Regions from separate parts of the Paenibacillus favisporus genome, predicted to be linked through region 1. Evidence: riboswitches for the same ligand, from Rfam matches in the RefSeq annotation. Region 1 holds a riboswitch; the other holds the start of a gene.
The links. A riboswitch is a leader RNA that binds a small molecule or an ion and turns the genes downstream of it on or off. The one in region 1 is predicted to bind cobalamin.
Positions count from the first base shown of each region.

Region 1 (6,904 bases):
ACGCCTTCGTAACCTTTTTCCATCCCCATCATTTTCAGGCGTTTGTTGGCGATGTACTTGATGTAGTCGGACAGCTCATTCAAATCGATGCCTTTGACCTCGCTGAGCGTGTAGTGAGCCCAGTTCGTTTCCAGCTCAACCGCGCGGTCGATCGTGCGGTAGACGTAGTCCATGTTCTCCTTCGTGTTCAGCTCAGGGAAATCCTTGAGTAGCTGCTTGAACACTTCGCCGAAGAAATAGCAGTGCTGGTTCTCGTCGCGCTGGATGTAGGAGATCATTTGGCTAGTCGCCATCATCTTCTGGTCACGGGCCAGGTTGTAGAAGAAGGCGAACGTGCTGTAGAAGAAAATGCCTTCCAGGATCAGGTCGGCCACAAGTGCTCTAAAGAACGTTTGCGGATTTTGCTCGTCGCGGAACTCCTGGTAGATTTCCGAGATGAAACGGTTGCGGTCGAGCAGCACCGGATCATGCTTCCAGTATTCGAAAATCTCTTTCTGCTCCTGCTCTGATACGATCGAGGACAGCACGTAGGAGTAGGATTGATTGTGCACGACTTCCTGCTGCCCGATGATAGCCGAGATGGCCTCCAGCGAGGAATCGGTAAAATAACGCTTTACGTCGCCGATGAACATCGTCTGCATCGAGTCCAGCACGGCTAGCAAAGAAATGTTGATCTTGAAGGTGCGCTGCTCTTCCGGATCGAGGTTGACGAACTGCTGCGCGTCTTTGGCCATCGGAATTTCGTCGGCGATCCAGTGGTTCAGCAGCAGAACCTTATACAATTTGTACATATGGGGCATGCGGATATCGTTCCAGTTCAGGATGCCCGAGCATTCTCCTTCGATGATGCGGGTCGAGCGGTTCGGCGCTTCGGTGTTAAAAATCTTTTGCATTTGCATACTCGATTCCTCCTCGTAGTTCTGTTTTTACTTGCTTATATATCAACATCCACCGCAGAATGCTGTAATCCATATCAGTTGATCTGCACCAGTGATCTTTAACTTAAGGTTTCGGATAGTCTGCCTCAAATGGTTCATGCAGTATCTTTCCATTCCAGTTGTACTTATCCGTTTAATCGGACGCGTGGCGAGCTCCTGCATTTTGCGAAGCAAAACAGGGAGCAAAGCCGCGCGACGCAAGGGGTCTCCGAGAATCGAGGAGACCACCACTCGCACCGCTCAAACGTAAAAGCGTGTCCCCCATAACCTGCAAAGCAGGAGGGGGACGAAAGCGACTCTCAGCACATATTCACATCAAAAAAATCCGCCACCCGCCGGACATCCACCAACATTCCGGGTGTCCAGAGGGCAGCGCCCTCGGGGCCCTCCCTTGGAAGGGAGGGTTTGGGAGGGATCGAAAAAGGTTTTAGGCTTTAATATCTTTTACGATGCACACGACTCGCACTCTTCAATCGTCAGCGCACGGCTGCGGACGTAGTACGTCGTTTTGATGCCGGCTTTCCAGGCGTGAAGGTGAAGCTCCAGGAATTCCGTCGCGCGGATATCCGGACGAACGTACAGATTGAAGCTTTGAGCCTGGTCGATATGGCGCTGACGCGCCGCGGCCATCTTGATGGACCAATGCTGGTCAATCAGGAATGCCGTTTTGTAATACCAGATCGTCTTCTCGGACAGGTCCGGAGCCGGGTTGGCGATCTTGTAGGTCGTTTTTTCCTCGTAAGACAGAAGGTCGTACAGCGGATCGATGCTGGCGGTGGAGCCGGCAATGATCGAAGTCGAGCCGTTTGGCGCGATAGCGAACAGCCAGGCGTTGCGGACGCCGTTCTGCTGCACTTCCTGCTGGAGCTCTTTCCACTCCTCGGTGGTAACGAACTTGCCTTCATGCTCGCCGTCGACATAACCGCGGCTGGTGAAGTAAGCGCCGTTCTCCCAGTCGGAGCCTTTGAACTTCGGATAGTGGCCTTTTTCTTTGGCCAGCTCCATGCTGGATTTGACGAGCAGGTAGTTGATTTTTTCGTACAAATTGTCGTTATATTCAACCGCTTCGTCGGACTCCCAGCGGATGCCTTCGAGGGCGAGCAGGTGATGCAGGCCGAAGGTGCCGAGTCCAACCGCGCGGTATTGGCTGTTCGTATATTGGGCTTGCAGGACTTCAATGTTGTTGATGTCGATGACGTTATCCAGCATGCGTACCTGGATCGGCACCAGACGGTCCAGCACATTGTCCGGAACGGCACGGGCCAGGTGAATCGAGTTCAGGTTGCAGACGACGAAGTCGCCGGGAACCTTGGAAATGACGATCCGGGTTTGGCCGTCTTTGGTCACGAGTTCTTCTTTTTCCACCACGGTGGCGGACTGGTTCTGCATAATTTCGGTGCACAGGTTGGACGAGTAGATCATGCCGTGTGCACGGTTCGGGTTCGCGCGGTTGACGGTATCCCGGTAGAACATGTACGGCGTGCCGGTTTCCAGCTGCGATTTCATGATGCGCTTCATGATGTCGATCGCAGGCACCGTAATTCTTGGAAGCAGCGGGTGGGCAACCGCTTCGGCGTACTTCTCGCGGAACGATCCTTGACCGACCGTTTCGTCATAATAATCCTCAAGACCCGCCGGACGGCCGTTGGCATCCTTCCAGCCCATGATCTTCTTCACTTCATGCGGGCAGAACAGGCTCCACTCGCTGCGAGCTTCGACCGCCTCCATGAACAGGTCAGGCAGGCACACGCCATGGAACACGTCATGCGCTCTCATGCGCTCGTCACCGTTGTTCAGCTTCAGGTCCAGGAAGGCCAGGATGTCTTTGTGGAAGACGTCCAGGTAGACGGCAACCGCACCTTTACGGGTACCGAGCTGGTCAACGCTGACCGCCGTGTTGTTCAGCTGGCGGATCCAAGGGATGACGCCGGAGCTGGTGTTCTTGTGACCGCGGATGTCGGAGCCGCGCGCCCGGACTTTGCCGAGGTAAACGCCGATGCCGCCGCCCATTTTGCTGAGACGGGCCACGTCGGTATTGGAGTCGAAAATCCCTTCCAACGAGTCGTCCACCGTGTCGATAAAGCAGCTGGACAGCTGACCGGCGACCTTCTTGCCGGCGTTGGACATCGTTGGCGTGGCGGCGGTCATGTACAGGTTGCTCATGGCCCAATACGCTTCCTTCACGAGCTCAAGGCGCTTGTCCTCTGGCTCGGTGTGCATCAGGTACATGGCGATGACCATGTAGCGCTCCTGCGGGAGCTCCATGACGCGTCCGTCGAAATCATGCGCCAGGTAGCGGTCGGACAGGGTCAGCAGCCCGATATAGTCGAACAGCAGGTCGCATTTGTAATCGATGCAGCGGCCCAATTCTTCAATTTGCTCTTTGGTATAGCAGGTGAGGAGCTCCTCGCGGTAGATTCCTTTTTGCACCAGCTCGGTAATGAGAGGGTAGAACGCACCATATGGCTCGTCAGGATAGGCTTTGTAGCGGCGGTTGTAAGCGGCCTTCTTGTACAGGGAGGTCAGCAGCGAGCGCGCTGCGGCGAACTTCCAGTTCGGCTCCTCCTTGGTGACCAGCTCAAGCGCCGACATCGTGAACGCGCTGCTGATTTCGTCGCCGGTGACTTCCTCGCGGCGCAGTTTGCTCTGCACGCCCCGGAGGAGGCGCTCCTTGTCCAGGGTCTCCAGCCCCTCCAGGATTCGGTCGGCATAAACGGAGAGACGGATTTCATCAAAAGCCAGCTGACGGTTGTTCGGTTTGGTAACGAGCTGCGGCATGGTGCAGATCTCCTTTCAAAGTTTGTATATTTGGTATAACGGAAAGTAGGACGATGCTGTTAAGAGGGAGCTCTTGCTGTGCTTGCCCATACAAAAGGCATTTCCGAAGAACCTGAAGCACAGGTACGAAAATGCCGCTAGATCCCGTATGCCCTATTTACGAGCATGGGAAAAAATATCTATCATCCTATGTATAGATATCGACTGGCATCACGCACCTATTCCTCGTAGGCCTTTCGTGAGACAAAACAGGCAGGTCTCCTGACTCCCGAAAATGCGATATTCGGCGCCTTCCCGTCCGCATGACAGACAGTGGCCTTAGCCGATATCGTGCCGAAAGCTCGGAGCTCTCGGCCTTCCGGTTACAGTGGCGGGACCGTGACGGATTCACACCGTGCTTCCCTATTATGAACGCCTGGCAAATTCAGCCGTGTTCACCTGTTTCCACTATATTTGGTTGCTTTCATACTAATTTAACCCAATATCTTGTGTTTGTAAACCTAGTTCCTCTTAAAAGACGAGCAATGAGAATTATACCAGATGGACCCCCGGGGCGCTACTGTGAACCATTGGAGATTAACCTCTAGAGGGGGCTGAAAAGGTAGAAATCGGGCGGAATTTGCAGGAAAAACGCGAATAAAAAATTTTGCGGGCTATCCTTTTGCGATTCCGCAGGCGGTCGGGTACAATAAAATTAGGAATAAAGTTCGATCCGCTTGCAAAAGGATAAAGGAGGCGCACGACCATGGCAATTGCAGAGGTAACGATCATTCCGATCGGAACGGCAACGACCAGCCTGAGCTCCTATGTGGCACAAATGCAGCAGGTGCTGGCGGAGCAGAAGGGGATCAGCTACGAGCTGACGTCGATGAGCACGATCATCGAGGGGGCTCTTCCGGATGTATGGCAGGCGATTGCAGCCCTTCACGAAGCACCGTTCCTGGCGGGCGCGCAGCGCGTATCCACTTCGGTCAAAATCGACGACAGACGGGACAAAGCCTCATCCAGCGCCCAGAAGCTGCAATCGGTCCGCGACAAATTGAAATAAATTCCAATCGCAATGAAGTATTGCATTTTGGAGAAGAAGTTGTATAATAGTTTTTGTTTGACGGAAAATTTCATTTTCCACGCTGGTGTAGCTCAGGGGTAGAGCAACGCACTCGTAATGCGTAGGTCGGGGGTTCAATTCCCTTCACCAGCATCTTTCATAAGCCTTACAGGACGCGGGTTTCCGGATTTCGGAGACCGCGTCTTTTTTGTTGAGTTGGGCGATCTTCTACCATTTTTCTACCTTTAAGTGCGTTTACCCATACCAAATAGTGGAATACACATATTGTAATATTAACTTCTGACAAAGGAGGTACATGTATGAGCGACGGTGTTGTTGGTGGCGTAGGATACGGTTACGGTTTGCACAGCAATGTAGGTGCTATCCTGGTGCTCTTTATTCTTTTGGTAATTATCGTTAAGGCATTCTGTTGGTAATAAAAAGTCAGGAATGAGGAAGTTCCTGCTGGCTAAGTGCTGGCAGGGGCTTTTTTATTTATAAATAAAGTAGTTCCTTACTATCTAGGTCCGTACAGGTTGGTTACTAGGGTAGCACGTGTTGTGCTAATCCCGTCAGCCCGCCGTGGGCTCTCTCGAGACCGAGAAAAAATAGTCTTTTAAACCGCTGACTCTGTCCACAACGCTCAAAGGTTTCTTTCATAGAATAAAACTGATCCTATGAAGAAAGGGGAATATCACATGAGCGAAGTTGGTGGAGTTGGTTATGGTGGCGGCTGGTCGACGAGCGTCGGCATCATTCTCGTCCTCTTTATTCTGCTTGTCATCATCGCGAAAACTTGGGGATATTAATTGCTGAACGGTCCTTAGCCCGCCTGGTCGATCCGGAGGCATGAGACCAACACAAGCGAAGCGCAGTGATCCGTTATGGATCCTGCGCATTTTTTCATATAGAACGTATCCCACGCATAATTTCCTGTCCCCGAAGCCACAATGGGTAGGATGCGATTTGCAGAGAATTAGGAGGTTCCACCCCATGTATTTTTATAAAGAAGACCTGATTAACCTGATCGTACCGGACAAGCCCGATCCCAGCGCTGCCAAGGTGATGCAGGAAACGCTGGGCGGACGCTTCGGCGAAATGCGAACGATGATGCAGTTCTTTTTCCAAAGCAACAATTTCCGCGGGAAAGACACCCAGTTCCGCGATCTGATCCGCGGCGTGTTTTTGGAGGAAATCAGCCACGTCGAGCTGGTGCAGCACACCATCAACCAGCTTCTTACCGGCTCGGGCGCGGAAGGTGCCGGAAATTCGGGGTCGGACGGTGCGCCGCTGGATGAGGCGATCAAGCATGCCAATCCGCACCATTTTATTATGGGAGCCCAAAGCTCGCTTCCGGTCGATGCCGCCGGCAACCCGTGGAACGGCAACTATGTGTATGACCACGGCAACCTGATCAGCAACCTGTTGGACAACCTGGTGCTGGAATCGACAGGGGTGCTGCAAAAATCGCGGATTTACGAAATGAGCACCAACCAGACGTTCCGCGAGACGCTGGCCTTCCTGATCGTACGCGACAATGCGCATCAAAACGCCTTCGCGAAGGCGCTGGAAACGCTCGGTGTCAATTGGGCCAAGCTGTTTCCGGTACCTAACTATGACATCAACAAGTATCCGGAATGCCGCAAGTATGTCGATATGGGCTTCCATAACGCACAATTTAACTTCCGGTTGGACAGTACCCGCATCGGCGAAATTTTCAGCGGACAAACGCCTAGCCGTAACGGCGGGGAGCTGAGAGTGATCCAGCCGCCGGAGGGCTTCCCGGTACCGATGATGCCTGAGCTGGCCGATGAGCACAGCCCTGGGATCACGGATATGAATCGTTAAGGCTGACAGCCTCCCCGGGCTTCTGTAGTCCTAGTAAAGCGTCCCAAGCCTGAATAATCCCGGTACCCCTGGGTAAAATACGGGGGATCATTCCAAGAGGAGGTAAACAGCAATGACGATGGTTCGCGACGTAATGACCAAGGACGTAAAGGTATGCGCACCCCATGATTCGGTCACGGCTGCGGCGCAAATCATGCGCGATGTCAACTGTGGATCGGTTCCGGTCTGCGAAGGCAAAAAAGTGGTAGGTATGATTACCGACCGCGATATCGTGCTGAACTGCGTAGCTGCG
Region 1 is NZ_JBEPLV010000004.1:527,312-534,215, forward strand. It holds gene ABID47_RS20265 (ribonucleotide-diphosphate reductase subunit beta) at 1-899, opposite strand, end outside; gene ABID47_RS20270 (ribonucleoside-diphosphate reductase subunit alpha) at 1,383-3,716, opposite strand; cobalamin riboswitch at 3,951-4,173, opposite strand; gene ABID47_RS20275 (MTH1187 family thiamine-binding protein) at 4,462-4,764, shown strand; tRNA gene ABID47_RS20280 (tRNA-Thr) at 4,846-4,917, shown strand; gene ABID47_RS20285 (YjcZ family sporulation protein) at 5,085-5,201, shown strand; gene ABID47_RS20290 (sporulation protein YjcZ) at 5,463-5,573, shown strand; gene ABID47_RS20295 (manganese catalase family protein) at 5,758-6,612, shown strand; gene ABID47_RS20300 (CBS domain-containing protein) at 6,725-6,904, shown strand, end outside.

Region 2 (6,904 bases), on a different contig from region 1:
GGAGCTGGCCGGGAAGGCGTTCCACGGCGTATATTGCAGCGACCTGGCCCGATGCCGGGAGACACTGGCGATCATCAGTCCGGCGCACGCAGATACAGCGATGTATGACCCGCGGCTGCGGGAAATGGACTTTGGCGCCTGGGAAAGGCATACCTATGAGCAGCTGCAGCATGAGCCCCTATACCGGCAGTGGATCGATTCGCCGCAGCAGGTGACGCCGCCGGGCGGGGAGTCATGGGCGGATTTTGCCGGGAGGGTCGACGGGTTTATCGGCAGCTTGTTGAAGGACGTGGAAGGGACATGCAGCAGACCGGCAGAGGCCCAGAACGACGGAGGGTCGGCGCATTCTGAATCGAAGGGGATCGGGAATGGCGGGTCGGCACTTTCCGGATCGCAAAGGAACGAGATTGGTGAGGCGGCATTGCCCGGTTCGCAAGGGAACGAGAATGGCGGGGTGGAACTTTCCGGATCGAAAGGAAACGAGATAGTTAAGGTGGCACTGCCCGGATCGAAAGGAACCGAAATTGGCGAGGCGGCACTTTCCGGATCGCAAGGGAGCGATGACAACAAGGCGGTCCTTTCCCGGTCGGAAGGACCGGAAGGCACCGGCCCCGAATCTCAGGTTCCGCCGGAGATGCTGATCGTCGCCCATGGCGGCGTTCTGCGGCAGCTTGCGGTCCGCCTCGTTCCGGGGCTGTCCTTCTGGGACGTGCATGCTCAGCCCGGGAGTTTGCTGCGGATCCGGCTGAGCTTCACTGAAGAAACCGGCGATTGGAACGGCAAGCTGGTGAATGAAGCTTGAGAGAGGATGCAAACAAGGTAATGGTCGGCATTGACTGGTCCGAGCTTTTCTTCACTCCGGCAATGGGAAGCGGCGAAAGGGCTCAGGCGGCCGGTATACAAGGACTTGCTCCCCGAATCGTCCGTTCTCCCGAGTTTGGACATGCCCCCCGTGCCCGCGACCGGACATGCCAACGGGCACGTGACGGGACATGTATCCTGGCAAGTACCGGACACAAAAATTCCATTGTCACCCGCAGGCTTTTCCCCTATAATCAGGACAAAAGAAGCATGGCCAGGATAATTGAATAGGAGTGCTTGTGAGGTCCCGGAAGCTGTCTGCCGTATAAGGCGAGCGTTGATCCGGGTGAAAAGGGAAGCCGGTGCAACTCCGGCACGGTCCCGCCACTGTAAACAGGTATGTCCCCAGGAAGCCACTGTTCCGCCGCTACACGGGATGGGAAGGCGGGGACGATTTTACCCAGCCTGTAAGTCAGGAGACCTGCCTCATAAGAGGAAATGACGGTCCTTCGAGGAAAGGATTACGTTTCACGTGCCCTTCATAACGCATGTTCGCCGCGGCTCAAGCAAGCATTGGCTTGAACTCTTGGCCTCGCACCATGCCACAAGGCACACCGGTCCATCGCGGCGATGCCGCGGGATGTTCCGTGCAGACGTAATCCCTGATTCTTGATCGAACAAGAGTCAGGGTTTTTTAGTTGACAAAGAATGGAGCGGCAGACGCCATACACCTGCTCATGGTGAGCAGCGGCGCTACCACTCTAGCATTTCCGTCAGGTTTATTCCGTTTTCGTATACCGGTCAGGCCTCTTTTGTGAAAATTATTCGATAGACAAAGAGGGAGAGAACGAAATCATGAACGTAACGTTGAAACGCTGGTCCACAGGCCTTGCGGCGCTGCTGCTTGCCTTATCGCTGAGTGCCTGCGGCGCCAAGAATGAAGACAGCTCCGCCTCGCAGCAGCCTGCTGCACAAACGGAGCAAAACACGGATAACAGTGCGTCGCAGACAAAGACAGACGAACTGAAAACAACCTATCCGCTGACCATTCAGGATGCGACCGGAGAGTCCTTTACTTTCAAGGAAGCGCCGAAGCATATCATCTCGGTATCTCCAGCGGAAACGGAGGCGCTCTTCGCGATCGGGCTGGACAGCGAGATCGTCGGGGTGTCCGATTATGACGATTATCCGGAAGCGGCCAAGTCCAAGGCGAAAATGGGCGGCATCACTAAACCGAACGAGGAAGCGATCATTGCGGCCCAGCCGGACATCGTGTTCACGGGCATTTCGATGAGTGAGGAAGCGGTGAAGAAGCTGCGCGACCTCGGCATTCAAATTTTCAAGACCGATCCGAAAACGGTCGATGACGTCATCAAAAATATCGAAACTTACGGTCTCATCACCGATCATCAGGCGGAAGCCAAAGCGGTGGTCGACAAGATGAAGCAGGAGGAAAATGAGGTTACTGAAGCGGTAAAATCGCTGACGCCGGAGCAGAAGAAAAAGGTATACATCGAATTTTCCCCGGGCTGGACGGTCGGCAAGGGTGAGTTCATGGATGAGCTGATCACCCTGGCCGGCGGCGTGAACGTGGCGGCGGACACCGAGGGCTGGAGCGAAATCAGCGAAGAGAAAATCATCAAGGACAACCCGGACGTAATTTTGTATGCCAACAGTGTCATCGACGAGAAGACGAAGAAAAGCCTTGGCGACATCATTAAAGGCCGCAGCGGCTGGGACCAGATTACAGCTGTGAAGAACGATGCGGTCATCGGTCTTGACGACAATCTGCTGAGCCGTCCGGGCCCGCGTGTCACGCAGGGCTTGAAGGAAGTGGCGAAAGCCGTTTATCCGGACCTGTTTAAATAATGAGCAAAAAGCTGGCAGGCTATGGAGGAATCGGCATCGTCCTGCTCGTCCTGACCCTGCTGATCTGTCTGGGGATCGGCTCGGTCGCGCTGCCGGTCCAGGACATCGCCCTCATTCTGCTGCACCGGATTCCATGGATTGGGAGCCATATCGACCCGACGTGGAACGCATCGTTTGAGCAGATTATCGTGAAGGTGCGGCTGCCGCGGATTCTGTTGGGCATGCTGGTCGGCGCGGCACTGGCCGTGGCCGGCTCGGGGTTTCAGGGCGTGCTGCGAAATCCGCTAGCCGATCCGTTTACGCTCGGGGTTTCCTCGGGGTCGGCGGTAGGCGCGTCGTTCCTGATCTTTTTCGGGCTGCAGTATTCGTTTTTCGGCGGCTGGACGCTGCCTGCGGTCGCTTTCGTGACCGGAATGCTGACGCTGTGGATGGTTACCGCGTTGGCCAGGGAGAGCGGAAAAATTCCGACGAACAGCCTGATTCTGTCCGGCGTGGTGATGCAGTCCTTTCTCGGAGCGGTCGTATCCTTCCTTTCGGCGATGTCGAACCGGACGATCAATGAAATTATATATTGGACAATGGGCAGCCTCAGCCTGCGTGGATGGTCGTATACGGCCATCCTTTTGCCGTATTTTCTGGTGGGATTTGCTGTGGTCTGGAGCCGGGCCCGCGCGCTGAATCTATTGTCCTTAGGTGAGCGGCAGGCGGCCCATATGGGGATGAACGTGGACCGCGTGAAGCTGGGGGTGCTGCTCGTCAGCACGCTGCTCACGGCTGCCGCGGTGTCGGTTGCAGGCATTATCGGGTTCGTCGGACTGGTCATTCCGCATGTGATCCGGCTGATTACCGGTCCCGATTACCGGCTGATCGTGCCGCTGTCGGCCATCGGCGGAGCTGTCTTTATGGTCTGGGCCGACACGATCGCCCGTTCCCTGCTGGCGCCGACCGAGATTCCACTCGGCGTGGTGACGGCCTTCGTAGGCGCTCCGTTTTTTGCCTATTTGCTGTACCGGAACAAAAAGCAGCGGAAGGGGAGATGGACATGATCGAGATCAGGGAAGCAGGGAAACAGTATGGCGGCATCACAGCTCTCCATGGCCTCAACTGGTCGGTCCAGGAAGGCGAATGGTGGGGGATTATCGGGCCGAACGGCAGCGGCAAGTCGACGCTGCTGCAGCTGGTCTCCGGCGTGGAAAAGGCCAGCAGCGGCGAGGTACTGATTCACGGTAAACCTGCCTCTGCCTATAACCGGAAAATCCTCTCCCGCATGATGGCCGTTCTCCAGCAGGACGGCCTTCCTCCTGTTCATTATCCGGTCAGGGAAGTGCTGGAGATGGGACGTTACCCGTATCAGGATTGGCTCGGACGGGACGAGGGCGGCGATCCTGACGCCCTGATTGAGGGCATTATGGATAAGCTGCAGCTGCACGAACTTGCGGACCGCCCCTTGGATGAGCTGAGCGGCGGGCAGCGCCAGCGCGTCGCCCTTGGCAAAGTGATGGCGCAGGAGCCGCAGATTCTGCTGCTTGACGAGCCGACGACGTACCTGGACATCCGTTACCAGCACCAGTTCATGGAACTGGTGGCGCAGTGGCGGAAGGAAGAGGGCATCACGGTCGTCGCCGTCCTGCATGATTTGAACCTCGCGGCGCAGTTTTGTGATAAACTGCTGGTATTAAGGGACGGGCAGGCGGTCGGAATGGGAACGCCGGAAGATATGCTTACCGAGGAAACGATCCGTCTGGTGTACGGCATTGAGCCGGTCATCGTTCCCCATCCGGTCAGCGGTATTCCGCAGGTGCTGGTGACCAGGCAGCGGTAGGATTAATGCAGCCCAGAGAACGAGTGCGGAAAGTAAGCGGTCCGTGAGTTGATCGGTTTGAAGGCAGTTTTACGAGAGAGGGAGTAGATGCAAGATGAACGAACTTTTGAAGCAGTACGTGGAGCGGATTCAGCCCCTGGATGAGACCGCGTCGAAGGAGGCGGCAGCCCATATCGCCAACCTGACGGTACCGCCGGGCAGCCTCGGCAAGCTGGAGTCGCTGGCAATCCGCCTGGCCGGCATAACCGGCGAGACGAAGCCGCTGTTCGAGCGCAAAGAGGTTATCATTATGGCCGCGGACCATGGGGTGTGCGAGGAAGGTGTCAGCGCCTTCCCACAGGAAGTGACGCCGCAGATGATCCTCAATTTTCTCGCTGGAGGCGCAGCGGTCAACGTGCTGTCGCGGCAGGCCGGCGCGGACATCGTCTGCGTCGACATCGGGGTGAAGAGCGACCTGGCCCATCCGCAGCTGGTGTCCCGCAAGGTGCGGTACGGGACGGCCAATATGGCCAAGGGACCGGCGATGAGCCGCGAGGAAGCAGAGCAGTCGATTCTGACCGGCATCGCCGTCGTCGAGGAAGCGGTGGCGCAAGGCGTCCGCATCTTCGTTACCGGCGAAATGGGCATCGGCAACACGACGGCCAGCTCGGCCGTCATGTGCGCGCTGACCGGCACGCCGGTCAAGGAGGCGGCCGGACGCGGGACAGGCCTGACCGACGAGCGCCTGCTTCATAAGATCGGCGTCATCGAGAAGGCGCTCGCCGTCAACGCGCCGGACGCTGCCGACCCGATCGGTGTGCTCGCCAAGGTCGGCGGGCTCGAAATCGGCGGCCTGGCCGGCGTCATCCTCGGCGCGGCCGCCCATCGATGTCCCGTGGTCATCGACGGGTTCATTTCGAGCGCCGCCGCTCTGCTTGCGCGGGCAATCTCTCCGCTGGCCGCGGAATACATGATCGCGTCCCACGCCTCGCATGAGCAGGGGCACCGCCTGCTGCTGCAGGAGCTCGGGCTGGCGCCGATGCTTGACTTGGACATGCGCATCGGCGAAGGCACCGGCGGCGTGCTCGGCCTGACGCTGGTGGACGCGGCGTGCCGCATCGTTCGCGAGATGGCCACCTTCGAAAGCGCCGGCATCTCCGGCGGCGAGGCGGTGACGTCCGAGTGAGCGTACTCGTAACGGGCGGCGCCCGCAGCGGCAAGAGCTCCTTTGCGGAGCGCTGGATGATGGCCCACGCCCGGCAGGCAGTGTACGTGGCGACGGCGCAGGCCTTTGACCGGGAGATGGAGGAGCGGATCGCCCTCCATCGGCAGCAGCGCACCGAAGCGGCGTATCCCTGGGAGACCCGGGAGGAGCCGCTGCGGCTGGCCGAGCTGCTGCAGGCGCTGCGCACCGCGCAGGCTGATCCTGCTGGCGCTGCTTCACCCTCGGAAGATCGCGCACCGGCCGTACTGGTGGACTGCCTGACCTTGTGGCTGTCCAATACGCTCCTGGCGCATGAGGGCGAGGAGGATATGGAACCGCGCCTCATGGAAGCCATCAACCAACTCGTGGAGCAGATTCAGGCGTATCCCGCTCCGCTGGTGCTGGTCACCAATGAGGTCGGCGACGGCATCGTGCCGGAATACCGGCTGGGCCGGGTGTTCCGCGATTATGCGGGCATCTTGAACCGCAAGGTAGCGGCCATCAGCGACCAGGTTTTTCTGGTGACGGCCGGCATTCCGATCGAGCTGAAGAGCAGGGAGTATCACCTATGAAAATGAACGTTCAGGCGGCTGCGGCCGCTTTTCAATTTCTGACCCGTTTTCCGGTCAAGATGACCCTGGATTATACGCCAGAGCTATTTCGGCGGAGTACGCGCTTCTATCCACTGGTCGGGCTGGCGGTCGGCTTGACCGTCTGGATCGGCGGAGCGGCCGCTTCGTATCTGCTTCCGCCGCTTCCTGCCGCCGTGCTCATGCTGATCCTGTGGGTCGGCCTGACCGGAGGCCTGCATCTCGACGGCTGGATGGACACGGCGGACGGCTTGCTCAGCTACCGCTCGCGGGAGCGGATGCTGGAGATCATGAAGGACAGCCGGGTCGGGGCCATGGGCGTCATGGCCTGCGTGCTGCTCCTGCTGCTGAAGGCATCGCTGATTTACTCGCTGCTGCTCGGCGGCCTCCCGCCGCTGCTTCTGCTGCTGCCGCCGGTATGGAGCCGCTGGTTCATGGTCCATGCGATGGCTTCCTGGCCGATGGCGCGGGGCAAAGAGGGACTGGCGGGCAGTTATTTCAATGGCATGACCCGGAAGCAGAGCATGGAGTCCTTCCTGCTGGCGGCAGGGCTCACCCTGATCGCGGCGCTGCTGTCTCCGCTGCTTCCCTACGGACCTGCCGGGATCTGGAGCTATAGAGGCATCACCTGGCTCCATG
Region 2 is NZ_JBEPLV010000008.1:257,642-264,545, forward strand. It holds gene ABID47_RS29865 (histidine phosphatase family protein) at 1-802, shown strand, start outside; cobalamin riboswitch at 1,087-1,304, shown strand; gene ABID47_RS29870 (ABC transporter substrate-binding protein) at 1,657-2,670, shown strand; gene ABID47_RS29875 (FecCD family ABC transporter permease) at 2,670-3,716, shown strand; gene ABID47_RS29880 (ABC transporter ATP-binding protein) at 3,713-4,492, shown strand; gene cobT (nicotinate-nucleotide--dimethylbenzimidazole phosphoribosyltransferase) at 4,587-5,657, shown strand; gene cobU (bifunctional adenosylcobinamide kinase/adenosylcobinamide-phosphate guanylyltransferase) at 5,654-6,247, shown strand; gene cobS (adenosylcobinamide-GDP ribazoletransferase) at 6,244-6,904, shown strand, end outside.
Region 2: linked by a shared signal. The riboswitch ahead of ABID47_RS29870 (ABC transporter substrate-binding protein) and the one ahead of ABID47_RS20270 (ribonucleoside-diphosphate reductase subunit alpha) in region 1 are both predicted to bind cobalamin.